3 linked regions of the Variovorax paradoxus B4 genome follow. The protein of the gene in region 1 binds, or shares a complex with, the protein of each later gene. Links are inferred from orthologs where the notes say so. Each region holds a gene or a part of one and is shown on either strand. Other genes may lie near its edges. The genes, in order: accD, accB and VAPA_RS15555.

Region 1 (2,939 bases):
TCGACTTCTACGACCGGCCCTCGATGCGCGGCCTGAGCGTGAAGGGAGGCAAGTGATGAGCCGCATTGCCGCTACCTTCAAGACACTCCAGTCGCAAGGCCGCCGCGCCCTGATTCCCTACGTCACGGCCGGCTTCCCCTTTGCCGACATCACGCCCGAGCTGATGCACGGCATGGTCGAGGCGGGTGCCGACGTGATCGAGCTCGGCGTGCCGTTTTCCGACCCGATGGCCGATGGCCCGGTGATCCAGAAGGCCGGCGAGGCGGCGCTGGCCCTGGGCGTCGGCATGAAGCAGGTGCTCGCCATGGTGGCCGCCTTCCGCCAGAAGGACCCGACCACGCCCGTGGTGCTGATGGGCTATGCGAATCCGGTCGAGCGCTACGACCTCGTGCACGGCAAGAAGGCCTTCATCCGCGATGCGTCGGCCGCAGGCGTCGACGGCCTCCTGGTGGTCGACTACCCGCCGGAGGAGTGCGAGGACTTCGCAGCCGATCTCAAGGCCGCAGGCATCGACCTGATCTTCCTCTTGGCCCCCACCAGCACCAGCGAGCGCATGGCCCAGGTCGCGCGCATCGCGAGCGGCTATGTCTACTACGTGTCGCTCAAGGGCGTGACGGGCGCCGGCCACCTCGACACCGAAGCGGTCGGCCGGATGATCCCGCGCATCCGCGAGCACGTGAGCATTCCGGTGGGCGTGGGCTTCGGCATCCGCGACGCGCGCACGGCCCAGGCCGTGGGTTCGGCCGCCGACGCGGTCGTGATCGGCACCAGGATCATCCAGCTGATCGACGGACAGCCACGCGAAAAGGTGGTGCCTGCGGTGCGCGAATTCCTCGCCGGCATCCGCGAAGCGCTCGATGCCCTGCCGGCGGCTACCCCCAAGAACGCGGCTGGCCGATAATCGCCGTTGCCCTCACCCCCCAGCCCCTCTGCCGCATTGCGGCAGAGGGGAGCTAATTCGGAGTCCTATGAGCTGGCTTGAAAAACTGCTACCCGCCAAGATCGCACAAACCGACCCGTCGGAGCGCCGCCAGGTGCCCGAGGGCCTGTGGATCAAATGCCCCGCCTGCGAGACCGTTCTCTACAAGACCGACCTCGAGCACAACCAGAACGTCTGCCCGAGCTGCAGCCACCACCACCGCATCGGCGCCCGTGCGCGCCTCGACGCCTTCCTCGACGCCGAGGGCCGCTACGAAATCGGCCAGGAAGTGCTGCCGGTGGACGCGCTCAAGTTCAAGGACAGCCGCAAGTACCCCGAACGGCTCAAGGAAGCGCTCGAGAACACGGGCGAGACCGACGCACTGGTCGTCATGGGCGGCTCGGTCCACAGCATCAGCGTGGTCGTGGCCTGCTTCGAGTTCGAATTCATGGGCGGCAGCATGGGCAGCGTGGTCGGCGAGCGCTTCGTGCGCGGCGTCGAGACGGCCATCGAACAGAAGGTGCCCTTCATCTGCTTCACCGCCACGGGCGGTGCGCGCATGCAGGAAGGCCTGCTGTCGCTGATGCAGATGGCCAAGACCAACGCCGCGCTCACCCGCCTCGCGAAGAAGGGCCTGCCCTACATCAGCGTGCTGACCGACCCGACCATGGGCGGCGTCTCGGCCGGCTTCGCCTTCGTGGGCGACGTCGTCATTGCGGAACCCAAGGCGCTGATCGGCTTTGCCGGCCCGCGCGTGATCGAATCGACCGTGCGCGTGACGTTGCCCGAAGGCTTCCAGCGCGCAGAGTTCCTGCAGACCAAGGGCGCGATCGACTTCATCAGCGACCGCCGCGAGCTGCGCAAGACCATTGCGAGCACCCTCGCGATGCTGCTGCGCCAGCCGGCCGACGCAGTCAGCTGACCAGGAGATCGCTCAGGCGCCCAGCCGGTAGGCCCAGACCAGCAGGTTGCCCAGCACGATCGCAATCACCTGCAGCACCACGATGGCGGCCAGGGGCGACAGGTCCACGCCGCCGATCAGCGGAATGAACCGCCGAAACGGCCGCACCAGCGGTTCGGCCAGCCGGGAAATGAGGTCGAGCAGCATCGGCGACGCCCCCGGTATCCACGACAGCACGGCATAGACCACCAGCAGCGCGGTCAGGCCTGAAATCGCCAGCTGCAGCAGCCCCACCAGCGAGACCAGCGGCAAGGTGGCAATCCGGCCCAGGTTGCCGATCAGCAGCCACAGCAACAGGAACTTCGCCAGCACCAGCAGCCAGGCCGCGATGGCGCTCGCCAGGTCCCAGCGCTTGACCGAAGGCACGATGCGGCGCAGCGGCAGCACGATCCAGTCGGTGATCGCAAAGACGAAACGCCCGAGCGGGTTGCCGAAAGGCACGCGGTGGTACTGCATGTAGAGGCGCAGCAGGCAGGCGCCGCCGAGCAGGCCGACGATCACGTCGAGAAGGAACGAGGGGATCTGGTAGAGCATGGGGCGCGGTCGTGAGGGGAATGCGATGATAGCCATGCAAGGTTCCTCGATGACGACACAGCCCCTTTTGCATTCACTGCCATTGTTCCCGCTCGGCACGGTCCTGTTTCCGGGCGGCGTGCTTCCACTGCGTATTTTCGAAGTACGTTACCTGGACATGATCGGCAAATGCCGCAAGGCCGACGCGCCCTTCGGCGTGGTCAGCCTCACGAGCGGCAGCGAAGTGCGCAAGGCCGGCGCCGAGGCGGAAAGCTTCGCCGCCGTCGGCACGCTGGCGGTCATCCGCGAATTCGATTCGCCGCAAAGCGGCCTGCTGCAGATCGAGTGCGTCGGCACGCAGCGTTTCCGGGTGCGCGCCACCGAACTGCAGAAATACGGCTTGTGGGTTGCCGAAGTGGAAGCCGTGATCGAAGACACGGCGCTCGAGATTCCCGACGACCTCCAGCACACCGCCACGGCGCTGCGGCGTCTGGTCGACACCCTCGAAGAACGCCGCCGCGCGCAGGGCGCCGAAACCGTGCGCCT
Region 2 (3,099 bases), 540 kb from region 1 along the record:
GCAAAATGTCTCGATGGACACGTCCACCAAGCACGAGATTGCCGCCGCAGCAGCCCGCCTCGTCGTCGAGGAGGGGCTGGAGTATGGTCCGGCCAAGCGCCGGGCGCAGCGGGACCTGGGCCTGTCGTCGCGCACGGCGCTGCCGAACAACGACGAGGTGGAGGCCGAGGTCCGCGACTACATCGCGCTCTATTGCGCCGACACCCAGCCGCAGGAGCTGCGTGCGCTGCGGCTGCTCGCGCTCGAATGGATGGAGCGCATGGCGGCGTTCCGCCCGCATGTGGGAGGCGCGGTCTGGCACGGCACCGCCACGCGGCTGTCAGACATTTATATTCAATTGTTCTGCGATGATTCCAAGTCGGCCGAGATCGCCCTGATCGATCACCACGTGGACTACGAGCCGCGGATGGTCACCGGTTTTCATGGCGAGCAGGTGGAAGCCCTGAGCGTTCACGCCGCAAGCCGTGCATTGGGCGAGGAAATCGGGGTGCACCTGCTGGTGTATGACCTCGACGACCTGCGCGGTGCGCTTCGGCCCGACGCCCAGGGGCGGGCGCCGCGTGGCGACCTGGCGGCGCTGCGCCGGCTGATCGAAAGTGAAAAGGACAAGTGAATGACTTCTTCGCCCACACGGCGAGGCCTCCTCTATGGCGGCGTGGCAGTCGCGGCCGCTGCGGCCGGCCTGGGCGGCGCGTGGTGGCGTGAGCGCAGCAGCGGCCCCAAGGGCGAAGTGCTGGACGCGAGCTTCTGGAGCCAGCGTTTCGAGCGGCCGGAGGGCGGTGAGCTGCTTCTTTCCGATTTGCGGGGCAAACCGCTGCTGCTCAATTTCTGGGCCACGTGGTGTCCCCCCTGCGTGGAAGAAATGCCGATGATCGATCGCTTCTTTCGCGAACATGGCGCGAACGGCTGGCAAGTGGTCGGTTTGGCGATCGATCAGCCCAGCGCAGTCCGTAAATTCCTGCAGAAGACGCCGGTCAGCTACCCCACCGGCCTGGCGGGCCTGCAGGGGACGGAACTGGTCAAGAACCTGGGCAACACGGGGGGCGGATTGCCTTTCACGCTGGTCCTCAATGGCGCAGGCGCGGTGGCGGCTCGTAAAATGGGCAAGCTCGAAGCGGCCGACCTGGACGCTTGGCGGCGTGAACTGGTTCACGGTTAGAATCAGATACACACTCGGCATTTAGCCGCCAATCGCTAAAAATCACCGATTTTTAGCCAAGTTACATCCTATTGACCGGCAAAGTCGGCACTGGAGCTCCATGGATCTGCGCAAACTCAAGACACTGATCGATTTGGTGTCGGAATCCAATATTTCCGAACTGGAAATCACCGAAACCGAAGGCAAGGTCCGCATCGTCAAGGGCGGTGGCGCTGCCCCGGTGCAGTATGTACAAACTGTGGCGGCAGCACCTGCCGCGGCTCCTGCTGCCGGAGCGCCGGCGGCACCCGCGCTTGCCAGCCCACCCGCGCCCGAAGCCGCGCCTGCCGGCCACGCCATCAAGTCGCCGATGGTGGGTACTTTCTACCGCTCGTCCAGCCCGGGCGCTCCGGCCTTCGTCGAAATCGGCAGCAAGGTCAACGAGGGCGACACGGTCTGCATCATCGAAGCGATGAAGATCCTCAACGAAATCGAAGCTGACAAGTCCGGCACGATCACCCAGATCCTCGGCGAAAACGGTCAGGCGGTCGAATACGGCCAGCCACTGTTCATCATCGAGTGACCATGTTCAAGAAGATCCTGGTTGCAAACCGGGGGGAAATCGCCCTCCGGATCCAGCGCGCCTGCAGCGAGCTCGGCATCAAGGCCGTGATGGTCTATTCCGAAGCGGACCGCGACGCGAAGTACGTCAAGCTCGCGCAGGAGGCCGTGTGCATCGGCCCGGCGCCGTCGTCGCTGAGCTATCTCAACATGCCGGCCATCATCTCGGCGGCCGAGGTGACCGACGCCGAGGCCATCCATCCCGGCTACGGCTTCCTGAGCGAGAACGCCAATTTCGCCGAACGCGTCGAGCAGAGCGGTTTCCAGTTCATCGGCCCGACGCCCGACAACATCCGCACCATGGGCGACAAGGTCTCGGCCAAGCAGGCCATGATCAAGGCCGGCGTGCCGTGCGTGCCGGGCTCCGAGGGCGAGCTCTCGGATGATGCTGCCACCAACAAGCGCATTGCCCGCGCCATCGGCTATCCGGTCATCATCAAGGCGGCAGGCGGCGGTGGTGGCCGCGGCATGCGCGTGGTGCACACCGAGGCCGCGCTGATCAATGCGATCCAGATGACCAAGGCGGAAGCCGGCGCGGCCTTCAACAATCCGGCCGTGTACATGGAGAAGTTCCTCCAGAACCCGCGCCATATTGAAATCCAGATCCTGGCCGACAAGCACAAGAACGCGGTCTATCTGGGCGAGCGCGACTGTTCCATGCAGCGGCGCCACCAGAAGGTGATCGAGGAATCGCCCGCACCCGGCATTCCGCGCAAGCTGATCGAGAAGATCGGCGAGCGTTGCGCCGCGGCCTGCAAGAAGATCGGCTACCGCGGCGCCGGCACCTTCGAGTTCCTCTACGAAAACGGCGAGTTCTATTTCATCGAGATGAACACGCGCGTCCAGGTGGAGCACCCGGTGACCGAGTTCACCACCGGCATCGACATCGTGAAGACGCAGATCATGGTGGCGGCCGGCGAGAAGCTGCCGTTCACGCAGCGCCAGATCGAGATGCGCGGCCACGCCATCGAGTGCCGCATCAACGCCGAAGACGCCTGGAAGTTCACGCCGTCGCCGGGCCGCATCACCATGTGGCACCCGCCGGGCGGTCCGGGGGTGCGCGTCGATTCGCATGCGTACACCAACTACTTCGTGCCGCCGAACTACGACTCGATGATCGGCAAGATCATCGTCTACGGCGACACGCGCGAGCAGGCCATGGCGCGCATGCGCACGGCGCTGAACGAAACCGTGATCGAAGGCATCCAGACCAACATCCCGCTTCACCGCGAGCTGATGGTCGATGCCAAGTTCATGAGCGGCGGCACCAACATCCATTACCTGGAAGAGTGGCTGGCGGCGCATAAACGATGAACACCCCCAGGCTGCGCGCACTTCGT
Region 3 (3,058 bases), 1.7 Mb from region 1 along the record:
CCCGTATGCGGCGCGCTTCAAGGCCGCGATGGACGAGGACTTTGCAACGCCCGAGGCCGTGGCCGTGCTGTTCGACCTGGCGGGCGAAGTGAACCGCACGCAGTCGCCCGCGCAGGCTGGGCTGCTGAAGGCGCTCGGCGGATGCCTGAACATCCTGCAGGACGATCCGACGCGCTTCCTGCGCGCGGGCACCACGCTGGACGAAGCCACTATCCAGGCGCAGATCGACGCGCGCGCGGCCGCCAAGGCCGCGAAGAATTTTGCCGAGGCCGATCGCATCCGCAACGACCTCCTGGCGCAGGGCATCGTGCTGAAGGATTCGCCCACCGGTACAACCTGGGCCGCAGCGCAGTGAACGGAACCACCAACCCCATGCCTGCTTCGAAAAACCCGGCGGTTCAGATCTTCACGCCGGACTATTGGGAAGAGGCCTGCAAGCACCTGTCCAAGAAGGACCGCGTGATGAAGCGGTTGATCCCGAAGTTCGGCGATGCCTGCCTCGAGTCGCGCGGCGACGCATTCACCACGCTCGCGCGCAGCATCGTGGGCCAGCAGATTTCGGTGAAGGCTGCGCAGACGGTGTGGGACAAGTTCGCGCTGTTGCCGCGCAAGCTGACGCCGGCCAACGTGCTCAAGCTCAAGGTCGACGACATGCGCGGGGCGGGGCTGTCGGCGCGCAAGGTCGAGTACCTGGTCGACCTGGCCATTCACTTCGATTCGGGCGCCGTGCACGTCGACGCCTGGAAGGACATGGCCGACGAGCTCATCATCGATGAACTCGTGGCCATCCGCGGCATCGGCCGCTGGACGGCCGAGATGTTCCTCATCTTCCACCTGATGCGCCCCAACGTGCTGCCGGTCGACGACCTCGGCCTGCTCAACGGCATCAGCGTGAACTATTTTTCGGGCGATCCGGTGAGCCGCAGCGATGCCCGCGACGTCGCCGTGGCCTGGGCGCCGTATTGCAGCGTGGCGACTTGGTATATTTGGCGATCGCTCGACCCGGTACCGGTCGCATACTGAACAACAGGAGAAGACGTTGGCGAAACGAACCTTCCTCGACTTCGAGCAGCCCATTGCTGAACTCGAAACAAAGATCGAAGAACTGCGCTATGTACAGACCGAATCGGCGGTCGACATCTCGGAGGAAATCGACCAGCTCGGCAAGAAAAGCCAGCAGCTCACCAAAGACATCTACAGCGACCTGACGCCCTGGCAGATCACCAAGATCGCGCGGCATCCGGAGCGGCCCTACACGCTCGACTACGTCAACGAGATCTTCACCGACTTCGTCGAACTGCACGGCGACCGGCACTTTTCCGACGACCTCTCCATCGTGGGCGGCCTGGCGCGCTTCAACGGCACGCCGTGCATGGTGCTCGGCCACCAGAAGGGGCGCGACACCAAGGAGCGCACCGCGCGCAACTTCGGCATGAGCAAGCCCGAGGGCTACCGCAAGGCCCTGCGCCTCATGAAGACGGCCGAGAAATTCAAGCTGCCGGTCTTCACCTTCGTCGATACGCCCGGCGCCTATCCGGGCATCGACGCCGAGGAGCGCGGCCAGTCCGAAGCCATCGGCCGCAACATCTACGAAATGGCGCAGCTCGAAGTGCCGATCATCGTCACCATCATCGGCGAAGGCGGCTCCGGCGGCGCGCTGGCCATTTCGGTGGGCGACCAGCTCGTGATGCTGCAATATTCGATCTATTCGGTCATCAGCCCGGAAGGCTGCGCCTCCATTCTCTGGAAGACCAGCGACAAGGCGCAGGAAGCGGCCGATGCCCTCGGCATCACCGCGCACCGCCTGAAGGCACTGGGCCTGGTCGACAAGATCGTGAACGAACCGGTCGGCGGCGCGCACCGCGACCATCGCCAGATGGCCGCTTTCCTCAAGCGCGCGCTCAACGACGCCTTCCGCCAGGTCAGCGACCTGAAGCCGAAGGAGCTGCTCGAGCGCCGCTACGAACGCCTGCAGAGCTACGGGCGCTTCAACGACACCAAGGCCGACACCGGCAGATAAAAAAGCAAGCGCGCTGCTCCATGAACGAAGCCTTCGAACGCGCCATGGCCGCGTTCGAGCCGGCGCATTTGCCGCTGGCGGTGGGCTTCAGCGGCGGTGCGGATTCCACGGCCCTGCTGGCCGCTTGCGCATCGGCCTGGCCGGGCCGGGTGGTTGCCTTTCATGTGCACCATGGCCTGCAGGCCGCGGCCGACGATTTCGAGCGCCATTGCGCGGCCGTGTGCGAGCGCCTCGGCGTGCCGCTGGTGGTGCACCGCGTGGACGCACGGCATGCGCAGGGCGACAGCCCCGAAGATGCGGCACGCCGCGCCCGCTACGAGGCCTTTGCCGCGATGGCGCGCACGGACACAACGGCTGGCGCTATCAAATCGATAGTCCTCGGGCACCATGCCGACGACCAGGTCGAGACCCTTCTGCTGGCCCTCTCCAGGGGCGCGGGTCTGCCGGGGCTCGCTGCCATGCCCGCGCATGCGCAGCGCAATGGCCTGGACGTCCACCGTCCGCTCCTGGCGGTGCCCGGCGCCGACATCCGGGCGTGGCTGAAAGGCCTCGATCTGCCCTGGATCGAAGACCCGACCAACGAGGACGAGCGCTACACCCGCAACCGGATTCGCGCCGTGCTGTTGCCGGCGCTGGCGCGCACTTTCCCCCAGTTCCGCGCCACCTTCGCCCGCAGCATCGGGCATGCCGCGCAGGCACAGGAGCTGCTGGGCGAACTCGCGGCGCAGGACCTGGCCGTGGTGGGCAATCCGCCCCGCATCGCCGCGCTGCAGGCGCTTTCGCGCGCGCGGCAGGCCAATGTGCTGCGGCACTGGCTGATGCAGGCGCACGGCTGCGCGCCCAGCGCGGCGCAGCTCGACCAGCTGCTGGACCAGGTTCGCGCCTGCACCACCCGCGGCCATCGGATCCACCTCAAGGTGGCCAATGGATTTGCCCAGCGCAGGGGCGACCTGCTGCATTGGTACAATTCCGGGCCCTCGCCCAAGGCTTCGCGCTGACGGCTTGCAGGGCGCCGCGCTGGCACTCGGGAGTGCAGCG

The links.
Region 2: the proteins of accD (region 1) and accB are in contact, whole or in part, in a solved structure (PDB 8UXZ), measured with the Escherichia coli proteins. The link is inferred for Variovorax paradoxus B4 from one-to-one orthologs.
Region 3: the proteins of accD (region 1) and VAPA_RS15555 are in contact, whole or in part, in a solved structure (PDB 8UXZ), measured with the Escherichia coli proteins. The link is inferred for Variovorax paradoxus B4 from one-to-one orthologs.

Annotation. Positions count from the first base shown.
Region 1 is NC_022247.1:1,639,908-1,642,846, reverse strand. Bases 120-2,904 are described here. They hold accD (acetyl-CoA carboxylase, carboxyltransferase subunit beta), read left to right. Parts: upstream 120-968; coding sequence 969-1,841; downstream 1,842-2,904. Other genes in these bases: VAPA_RS07430 (LON peptidase substrate-binding domain-containing protein), read left to right, coding at 2,440-2,904; VAPA_RS07435 (YggT family protein), read right to left, coding at 1,854-2,414; trpA (tryptophan synthase subunit alpha), read left to right, coding at 120-901. Outside these bases: trpB (tryptophan synthase subunit beta), read left to right, coding at 1-56; more of trpA, read left to right, coding at 56-119; more of VAPA_RS07430, read left to right, coding at 2,905-2,939.
Region 2 is NC_022247.1:1,101,926-1,105,024, forward strand. The notes cover bases 46-2,990. They hold accB (acetyl-CoA carboxylase biotin carboxyl carrier protein), read left to right. Parts: upstream 46-1,259; coding sequence 1,260-1,721; downstream 1,722-2,990. Other genes in these bases: VAPA_RS04940 (hypothetical protein), read left to right, coding at 46-613; VAPA_RS04945 (TlpA family protein disulfide reductase), read left to right, coding at 614-1,159; accC (acetyl-CoA carboxylase biotin carboxylase subunit), read left to right, coding at 1,724-2,990. Also shown: more of VAPA_RS04940, read left to right, coding at 14-45; more of accC, read left to right, coding at 2,991-3,073. UniProt on the Escherichia coli protein: This protein is a component of the acetyl coenzyme A carboxylase complex; first, biotin carboxylase catalyzes the carboxylation of the carrier protein and then the transcarboxylase transfers the carboxyl group to form malonyl-CoA.
Region 3 is NC_022247.1:3,326,136-3,329,193, reverse strand. What follows is about bases 126-3,029. They hold VAPA_RS15555 (acetyl-CoA carboxylase carboxyltransferase subunit alpha), read left to right. Parts: upstream 126-1,039; coding sequence 1,040-2,020; downstream 2,021-3,029. Other genes in these bases: tilS (tRNA lysidine(34) synthetase TilS), read left to right, coding at 2,041-3,018; VAPA_RS15560 (DNA-3-methyladenine glycosylase family protein), read left to right, coding at 373-1,023; cysS (cysteine--tRNA ligase), read left to right, coding at 126-355. In the rest of the region: more of cysS, read left to right, coding at 1-125. UniProt on the Escherichia coli protein: Component of the acetyl coenzyme A carboxylase (ACC) complex. First, biotin carboxylase catalyzes the carboxylation of biotin on its carrier protein (BCCP) and then the CO(2) group is transferred by the carboxyltransferase to acetyl-CoA to form malonyl-CoA.